Regions from separate parts of the Erwinia sp. HR93 genome, predicted to be linked through region 3. Evidence: predicted binding sites of a transcription regulator. Region 3 holds the regulator's gene; each other region holds the start of a gene.
The links. The regulator CRP, encoded in region 3, controls carbon source genes, mostly activating them, when cyclic AMP is high. The targets are predictions, from matches to a motif close to ATGTGANNNNNNTCACAT.
Positions count from the first base shown of each region.

Region 1: msrB (peptide-methionine (R)-S-oxide reductase MsrB) is a predicted target of CRP. The motif match lies at 1,932-1,949, and genes of this name have one in related genera.
Region 2: yrbN (protein YrbN) is a predicted target of CRP. The motif match lies at 1,623-1,640, and genes of this name have one in related genera.

Region 1 is NZ_JAXUDP010000001.1:2,965,010-2,968,288, reverse strand. It holds gene ansA (asparaginase) at 1-77, shown strand, start outside; gene pncA (bifunctional nicotinamidase/pyrazinamidase) at 84-728, shown strand; gene SFA31_RS13895 (YeaC family protein) at 1,080-1,358, opposite strand; gene msrB (peptide-methionine (R)-S-oxide reductase MsrB) at 1,398-1,814, opposite strand; gene gapA (glyceraldehyde-3-phosphate dehydrogenase) at 2,156-3,151, shown strand; gene SFA31_RS13880 (D-hexose-6-phosphate mutarotase) at 3,276-3,279, shown strand, end outside.
Region 2 is NZ_JAXUDP010000001.1:259,737-263,015, forward strand. It holds gene SFA31_RS01220 (DEAD/DEAH family ATP-dependent RNA helicase) at 1-1,543, opposite strand, end outside; gene yrbN (protein YrbN) at 1,536-1,616, opposite strand; gene nlpI (lipoprotein NlpI) at 1,721-2,605, opposite strand; gene pnp (polyribonucleotide nucleotidyltransferase) at 2,714-3,279, opposite strand, start outside.
Region 3 is NZ_JAXUDP010000001.1:998,513-1,001,791, reverse strand. It holds gene SFA31_RS04665 (phosphoribulokinase) at 1-400, shown strand, start outside; gene SFA31_RS04660 (OsmC family protein) at 436-840, opposite strand; gene crp (cAMP-activated global transcriptional regulator CRP) at 1,137-1,769, shown strand; gene SFA31_RS04650 (YccS/YhfK family putative transporter) at 1,827-3,279, shown strand, end outside.

The DNA.
Region 1 (3,279 bases), 2.0 Mb from region 3:
AGTCGCTGGATGCTCCGACAATCCGCGCGGCGATGGCACAAAATTTACGCGGCGAATTGAGCGTTGATGAGGAATAGCACGACATGACACACGATGAGGCGCTTTTACTGGTCGATCTGCAAAACGATTTTTGCGATGGCGGCGCGCTGGCGGTTCCCGACGCCGACTCGGCGATAGGCGTCGCCGGTCAATTAATGGCGCGCTGCCAGCATCAAGGTATCCCCGTGGTGGCTAGCCTCGACTGGCATCCTGTGCAACACGGCAGTTTCGCCAGCGTTCAGGGTGCTACCCCCTTTACCGAAGGCAAGCTTGATGGATTACCGCAAACCTGGTGGCCCGATCACTGCGTGCAGGGAACGCCCGGCGCCCGGCTACATTCAGCTTTACAGCAATCCTTAATTGCCGCGACCTTCCCCAAAGGCGAAGATCCGAATATTGATAGTTACAGCGCTTTTTTCGACAACGGCCATCGGCAGGAAACTGCGCTGCACGGCTGGCTGCAGCAGCATGCTATCCGGCATCTTACGGTGACAGGCCTCGCCACCGACTATTGCGTAAAATATACCGTGCTCGACGCCCTGCGCCTGGGCTATCAGGTTACGGTTATTCCCGAAGGCTGCCGGGGGGTTAATCTTGCCCCGCAGGATAGTAAACTGGCGTTTGAGGAGATGGAAAGCGCCGGTGCGCACCTGCTTGCCCTGCACGCATGGCTTAATAAGTACGACTGAATTATCGCCGGACTTTACCGGTGAGCGCATAAACATGGCCGGCATCGGAAAGCGTATTTGCACCAGAACTCCGGCACAGCAAAAACGATTCCTCTTATGCGGAAACAGCCCTGATGCCGGGCCCAAAAAGCGCTAACGCCGCTATTTTTAAGGCCATATGCCTGTCTATGCCTTCAGGTCAGTATTCAAATCCCGCCCGGCGCCCGCAGTGGGCGCCGGTTTTTGCACTGACGCCGCCGGATGCTCAGAGGCATCATATTTTATAACAAACGATAGTGACATTTATCGCGCATCCCGGTCAGTTTTGCGTCCGCGCGTCAACGTGTTTTCCTATTCTTTTACCTGCGCGCGTTATTCAACTTTTATACGCGCAATGGACCCCGGCGAAACGCCCAGCTCCTCCTGAAGTTCGCGTTTGCTTTTCATTACAATTTGGCCATCGGTATCAATGGTCATATGCTGCGGCGCACGGTTATGTTTTGCCTGCCACAGCATCACAAGCTGAAGCGTATTTGCTTTTTGCTCTGCGGTAAGCGCCACGCCGTCTGGCCATTTACCCAATTCTACCGCAGTGGAAAGACGCTGATAGACTTCCGGCGTCATCTGCCCAAGGATGTCATCCAGTTCCATAGTAAATCCTTATGTAAAATCGCTTGCTGAATCGATTTTTCAGCCTATAATTTTAGTATCGGAAGCGGGGTCATCAAAACTCAGCGATACAGAGTTAACGCAGTAGCGTTCCCCGCCCGGCTTAGGGCCATCCGGAAACACGTGGCCAAGATGCGCATCGCAGCGCCGACAGCGGATCTCAACGCGCGACATACCGTGCGATGAGTCTTCCAGATAGCGAATTGCCTCCGGGTTTACGGGCGCATAAAAACTGGGCCAGCCGCAGCCAGAGTCATATTTAGTAATAGATGAAAACAGCGGTGCATCGCATACCAGGCAATGATAAATACCATCGCGTTTGTTATTGAGCAATCGGCCGCTGAACGGCGGTTCGGTTCCCCGCTGTTGCGTAACATAATATTGTAATTCGGACAGCTCGCGCTTGCCGTCGCCTGTAGGGTGATGATTATCGTTCATTAACGGAGCTCCGGGTTAACGAAGGTCTGAAGTTAAGCCCAAATTCTAACAAAACATTAACAGCACGACGCAAACTTTTGTTCTAAACTCGTGCGTTAACGGCGGACCCGGTTTTGTTTGTGACCCTGCTCACACTTTGCCAGTCCGGATTTTGAAAAGCCCCGCACCGCCCCCATATGGAGAGGCAGCAGAAAGGAAAAGTGCAGGCAAAATCATGGCGTAAGGGCGGATTTACGGATTGATTTGTCGCAATGATTGACACGATTCCGCTTGACGCTGCGCAAGGTTTTTGTAATTTTACATCCAACCTTTTATTCACTAACAAATAGCTGGTGGAATATATGACTATCAAAGTAGGTATCAACGGTTTTGGCCGTATCGGTCGCATTGTTTTCCGTGCTGCTCAGAAACGTTCTGACATTGAGATTGTTGCAATCAACGATCTGTTAGACGCTGACTACATGGCTTACATGCTGAAGTATGACTCCACCCACGGCCGCTTCGATGGCACCGTTGAAGTGAAAGACGGTCATTTAGTTGTAAACGGTAAAAAAATCCGTGTTACCGCTGAACGCGATCCGGCTAATCTGAAGTGGAACGAAGTAGGCGTTGACGTTGTTGCTGAAGCAACCGGTCTGTTCCTGACTGACGAAACCGCACGTAAGCACATCACCGCCGGCGCGAAGAAAGTCGTGATGACCGGCCCGTCTAAAGACAATACGCCGATGTTTGTTAAAGGCGCAAACTTTGACAAATATGAAGGCCAGGACATCGTGTCTAACGCCTCCTGCACTACTAACTGCCTGGCTCCGCTGGCGAAAGTTATCAACGACAACTTCGGTATCATCGAAGGTCTGATGACTACCGTTCACGCGACCACTGCTACCCAGAAAACCGTTGATGGCCCGTCTCACAAAGACTGGCGCGGCGGCCGTGGCGCGGCTCAGAACATCATTCCGTCATCTACCGGTGCGGCCAAAGCCGTTGGTAAAGTACTGCCGGAACTGAACGGTAAACTGACCGGTATGGCATTCCGCGTTCCTACGCCGAACGTTTCCGTTGTTGACCTGACCGTTCGTCTGGAAAAAGCAGCGTCTTACGAAGAAATCAAGAAAGCAATCAAAGCAGCCTCTGAAGGCGTAATGAAAGGCGTTCTGGGTTATACCGAAGACGACGTTGTTTCTACCGATTTCAACGGCGAAGTTTGCACTTCCGTGTTCGATGCTAAAGCCGGTATCGCACTGAACGACAACTTTGTGAAACTGGTTTCCTGGTACGACAACGAAACTGGCTACTCAAATAAAGTTCTGGATCTGATTGCCCACATCTCTAAATAAGAGACTACGCGCTCAGAGCAATAAAAGGTGACTTCGGTCACCTTTTTTTTTAGCTGCAAACAGATACGCTCAACCCGCGTACCTTCATCCTAAAATGTTGCTTTATTGACAGAGGAATGTGTCTATGA
Region 2 (3,279 bases), 740 kb from region 3:
AAGCAAACAGCTTGATATTACCAATGTAACGGCTGCTGATATCCCCTTCGTTGGCGATGGCGCCAACGATGTGGCGAACTTCCACGCCATCATCGCGACCTACTTCAATACGGTACAATTCCATTTCACCAGCGCTGCGACGCTCACGACGCGGGCGCTCGCTGCGATTCTGGCTCTCATCACGCTCGCGGAACTCACGGCGCGGACGACGCTCAACTACCGGATCCGGCGGCAGAATAAGAGTGCGTTCGCCCTGCGCCATTTTCAGCAGCGCGGCAGCCAGCATCTCCATTTCAGACTCGCCTTCTGGCTGGATCTTCGCCAGCAGAGCGCGATATTGCTCCAGATCGCTGCTTTCAAGCTGCTGCTGGACGCGACCGGCAAATTTTGCCAGACGGCGCTGACTCAGCAGTTCTGCGTTTGGCAGCTCGACCTCAGGGATGGTTAGCTTCATTGTACGCTCGATATTGCGCAGCAGCCGGCGCTCACGGTTCTCGACGAACAGAAGTGCACGCCCGGCGCGCCCCGCACGGCCGGTACGCCCAATACGGTGAACGTAGGATTCGGCATCCATCGGGATATCGTAGTTAACGACCAGGCTGATGCGATCAACATCCAGGCCGCGTGCAGCAACATCGGTAGCAATCAGAATATCCAGACGCCCATTTTTTAAGCGTTCCAGCGTCTGCTCACGCAGCGCCTGGTTCATATAGCCGTTTAATGCGGCGCTGTTGTAACCATTACGTTCCAGCGCTTCCGCCACTTCCAGCGTCGCGTTTTTAGTGCGCACAAAAATAATTGCCGCATCAAAATCTTCTGCTTCGAGGAAACGCACCAGCGCTTCATTTTTACGCATTCCCCAGACAGTCCAGTAACTCTGGCTGATATCAGGGCGCGTATTGATACTCGTCTGGATGCGCACTTCTTGCGGATCCTTCATAAAGCGACGAGTGATACGGCGGATAGCTTCCGGCATCGTTGCGGAAAATAGCGCAGTTTGATGCCCCTCAGGGATTTGCGCCATGATGTTTTCAACATCTTCAATGAAGCCCATGCGCAGCATTTCATCGGCTTCATCCAATACCAGACCGCTCAGATTAGAGAGATCCAGCGTTCCGCGTTTCAGATGATCAAGCAGACGACCCGGTGTTCCCACAACGATTTGTGGACCCTGACGCAGCGCGCGTAGCTGTACGTCATAACGCTGGCCGCCATAAAGCGCCACCACCTGTACACCGCGCATATGTTTAGAGAAATCGTTGCACGCCTCAGCGACCTGAACGGCTAGTTCACGCGTCGGCGCCAGCACCAGAAGCTGCGGTGCGCGCAGATCCGGGTCGATATTATTCAGCAGCGGCAAAGAGAACGCCGCCGTTTTGCCACTACCGGTCTGTGCCATACCCAGTACATCTCGCCCTTCCAGTAAATGTGGAATACAGGCGGCCTGAATCGGAGAGGGCTTTTCATAGCCCAAATCATTCAGAGCGGTAAGGATGGAGGTTTTCAGACCCAGATCGGCGAAAGTGGTTTCGATATCAGCCATGTAGTACGTGTGCCTCAATATTCTTGGCGGCCAGTCTACATAACTCAATATGAAAATATTCGGCAATTTTCATTAAAAAGTGTGAACCGGCTCAAATTAGATGGATTAACAAACAAAAACGCCCTCACCCGTAAAGATGATGACTTACAAAAGTTATGGGCTGAAAATGTTCGTCAGCTATTGCTGGTCCGATTCTGCCAGGTCATCTTGCCCCTGGCCCAAGAGCGCTAACTCCAACAATGCATAACGGTGCTCAACGAAGTTATGTACGTTGTTGGCGACCGCTAACTTAAACAGCGCCGTAGCACTGTTCTTATCCCCCAGACTTAGGTAGTACTTACCTAAATAGAAGTTGGTTTCACTGAGATGTTCAGCGAGCGAAGTGTTATCCGTTGCGTCTGCCTTCAGGCGATCCATCAGCGTGTTTTCGCTGATATGGCCAAGGTAGAATTCGACGATGTTCCATCCCCACTGCGACTTATCCGATTTGTCATAACGCTGCTGAAGCAGCATCTTCGCCTGTTTCTCATTTAGCTTGCTTTCAGCAAGCCAGAGCCACAGGCATCGGAAAGGATCATTGAGATCGTCTTGATAAAACGCCAGCAGATCATCTTGCGCTAACCGGTAACGGCCTCCGTAATAGAGAGCGATACCGCGATTTAAATGCGCGTAGTTATAAGTTGGATCAAGCTCAAGTACAGAATCAAACGCTTCATAGGCAGCATCAAAGTTGCCTGCCTGCGTTAAATAAATGCCTAAGTAATTGAAAACCTCAGGCATATCTGGGCGAATCGCCAGCGCTTGTGAAAAATCATTTCGCGCCAGTGCTCGCAAACCAAGACTATCATACAACACTCCGCGCTCATATAAAAGCTGAGCGCGTTCATCATCGGTTAAAGCCCGACTGGCGAGAATCTGTTCCATACGCGCCAGAATCACCTCCTGCTGGAGGGTCGGCTGCAATGGTACGGCCAGAACTTCATTCTTACGCCATGCAGAGTTGCCGCATCCTGCCAACGTCAGTGCCGTCGCAACGAGACACCAGCGCAAAAAAGGCTTCATTTCCTACTCCCGAAGACAACGATTGAATGACGTCCTGTCACCGGTTGCGATAAGAGTATTAAGCTGACGTAGAAAGACTTCCCGCAAAGGGAAGTCTTCGTCAACGTGTTACTCAGCTTCAGGCTCAGCAGGCGCTGCAGCAGGAGCTGACTCCACCGCTTCCTTGATACTCAAACGGATACGTCCCTGACGGTCAACTTCCAGCACCTTAACCGGCGTTTCCTGGCCTAACTGCAAGTAGTCAGTGACCTTCTCAACGCGCTTATCCGCAATCTGAGAAATATGCACCAAGCCTTCTTTGCCGCCGCCAATAGCAACAAATGCGCCAAAGTCTACGATGCGAGTGACTTTACCATTATAGATACGCCCGACTTCAACTTCAGCGGTGATCTCTTCGATACGACGAATCGCGAATTTCGCTTTTTCTCCGTCGGTCGCTGCAATCTTCACAGTACCGTCATCTTCAATTTCAATTGTCGTACCGGTTTCTTCAGTCAGGGCACGGATGACAGAACCGCCTTTACCGATAACGTCTTTGATCTTATCAGGGTTAATCTTGATAGTGTGGATGCGCGGCGCGAATTCGGAGATATCCCCACGCGGCGCATTGATAGCCTGCTCCATCACGCCCAGAATATGCAAACGAGCACCTTTTGCCTGGTTCAAAGCCACCT
Region 3 (3,279 bases):
AAACCTAGAGTGGATACAAAAACTGGTGCGGGATATGAGCGAGCGCGGTCATTCCCGCGAGGCCGTGATGGACTCGGTCGTGCGTTCAATGGAAGACTATATTAACTACATTACCCCTCAGTTTTCGCGCACGCACATTAATTTCCAGCGCGTGCCCACCGTCGATACGTCAAATCCCTTCGCAGCCCGGGCGATCCCCTCACTGGACGAAAGTTTGGTGGTGATTCATTTTCGTAACCTGGAGCAGATCGATTTCCCCTGGCTGCTGGCTATGCTGCAAGGCTCGTTCATTTCTCACATGAATACGCTGGTAGTGCCGGGAGGGAAAATGGGGCTTGCAATGGAGCTTATCATGACACCGCTGGTGAAACGGTTAATTGAAGACCGGGGAATCAACTAAAATCGCGCGCCTTATTAAAGACGCGCAGCGTCTAATCAGGCTTCAATCACTTCCCATGAATGGGTAATATTGGCCGCCTTTTCCAGCATCAACGCAACCGAACAGTATTTTTCGGCTGACAGTTCAACCGCACGTGCAACCGCGTTATCCCTCAGCCCGCGCCCGGTAACAATAAAGTGCAGATTAATATGCGTGAAAAGCCGCGGCGCTTCTTCACGGCGCTCGGACGTAAGTTTAACCTCACAATCGGTTACGTCATGGCGCCCTTTTTGCAAGATAGAAACCACATCTATCGCGCTGCAACTTCCGGCCGCCATTAATACCATTTCCATCGGGCTTGGCGCCTTGTCTCCTGAATTACCGTCCATCAAAACCTGATGACCAGAGGCGGATTCGGCGAGGAATGTTAGCCCTTCTACCCATTTAACTCGTGCCTGCATTTTGTACGCTCCGTTAGATTACGCTTCCCCACAGAGTAAGCGTCAGGGGCGAAACTGGCAACAGAAGGCGACCTGCGTCAAGCTGAAACGAGACAAGAAGAGACACTGGTGAAAAGCTATGTTAAAACAGACCGGATACTGCTGCGTCGTAGTGAAGGTCATTCAGGTAAAAACTTTACTGATAACAGGCTGTTCTGATCCCCTTCCCATTTAAAACGCAGAACTCGTTTACCACGTTTGGGAGAAGCATAAGCGCCTCTTCCAGATGCCAGTTTATAATCAGAGGATAACCGCACATGGTGCTTGGCAAACCGCAAACAGACCCGACTCTCGAATGGTTTTTGTCTCATTGCCACATTCATAAGTATCCCTCCAAAAGCACGCTCATCCATCAGGGTGAAAAAGCCGAAACGCTTTACTACATCGTGAAAGGCTCCGTGGCCGTACTGATTAAAGATGAAGAGGGCAAAGAAATGATCCTCTCATACCTTAATCAGGGCGATTTTATCGGCGAACTGGGCCTCTTTGAGGAAGGGCAGGAGCGTAGCGCCTGGGTTCGGGCCAAAAGTGCCTGCGAGGTCGCGGAAATCTCCTATAAAAATTTTCGTCAGTTAATCCAGGTTAATCCGGATATTCTAATGCGCCTCTCATCACAAATGGCGCGTCGCCTGCAGGTCACCTCTGAAAAAGTCGGTAACCTTGCTTTCCTGGACGTTACCGGCCGCATTGCTCAAACCCTACTAAACCTGGCGAAGCAGCCTGATGCCATGACGCATCCTGACGGCATGCAGATAAAAATTACCCGCCAGGAAATCGGGCAAATCGTGGGCTGCTCCCGTGAAACCGTCGGCCGCATTTTAAAAATGCTCGAAGATCAGAACCTGATATCCGCGCACGGCAAAACTATCGTCGTCTACGGCACGCGCTAAACGCGGCGGCGCGGCGTGTTATCACGCACACCGCGCCGATACCTCAGGTCGTTATATATGTGGCGCCGACTGATTTATCACCCTGAAGTCAATTACGCGCTGCGTCAGACGCTGGTGCTATGTCTGCCGGTTGCCGTCGGCCTGGCGCTGGGTAACCTTCGTCTTGGTCTACTTTTTTCATTAGTTCCCGCCTGCTGCAATATGGCCGGGCTGGATACCCCTCATAAACGCTTTTTTAAACGACTTATCGTTGGCGGCTGCCTATTCGCCTCTTGCAGTCTGATCGTGCAATTATTGATGCGAGAAAATGTGCCGCTGCCGGCCATCTTCTTCGGCATGGCGCTGCTTCTGGGCGTAACGGCGGAAATCAGCTCACTGCATGCAAGGCTATTTCCTGCCTCAATGGTGGCCGCTATTTTTACGCTCAGCCTCGCGGGAAACATGCCGGTTTGGCAACCCATGCTGCTGTACGCGCTTGGTACCACCTGGTACGGACTGTTTAATCGCTTTTGGCTTTGGCTGTGGCGTGAACAGCCGCTGCGTGAAACGCTCAGTTTGCTGTATCGCGAGCTGGCTAATTACTGTGAAGCGAAATATAGCCTGCTGACGCAGCACACCTGTCCTGAGAAAGCGCTGCCGCCGTTGCTGACGCGCCAGCAGAAAGTCGTTGACCTGATAAGCCAGTGCTACCAGCAGCTTCATATGCTTTCCACCGGCAGCCAGCAAAGTGACTACAAGCGCCTGCTGCGCATCTTCCAGGTCGGGCTCGATTTGCAGGAGCACATCTCTGTCAGTCTGCATCAACCGGAAGAAGTGCAAAAGTTAATCGAGAAGAGCCACGCTGAGGCGGTCATTCGCTGGAACGCTCAAATCGTCGCCTCCCGGCTGCGAGTGCTGGCGGATGACATTCTTTATCATCGCTATCCCCGCCGCTTTAGCATGGAAAAACCGCTATCTGCGCTGGCCAAAATCGCCCGACAACACCCGGATAATCCGGTTGGGCAATTTTGCCACTACCACTTCAGCCGCATCGCCCGCGTGCTGCGCACCCAGCGCCCGCTATACGCACGTAATCTTATGGCCGACAGAGAGCGCCGCCTGCCGCTCTTCCCCGCGCTAAAAAATTATCTATCGCTAAAATCTACGGCATTGCGCAGCGCGGCCCGCACCGGCGTTATGCTGGCAATAGGCAGTCTGCTCGGCAGCGCGCTGCATCTGCCTAAACCCTGGTGGATTTTAATGACGATTATGTTTGTCACCCAAAACGGTTACGGAGCGACCCGGGTGCGTATTTTTCACCGGGCGGGCGGAACTATGGCCGGGCTGCTGGTAGCCGCCGTCACGCTGCATTTCCATGTGCCGGAGGGCTATATGCTATTGGGCATGCTACTCATTACCCTGATTGGCTACCTGATTATTCGCAAGCAGTACGGGCTGGCAACGGTAGGTTTTACCTTGACGGCGGTGTATACGCTTCAACTTCTCTCGCTGAACGGCGATCGGTTTATTA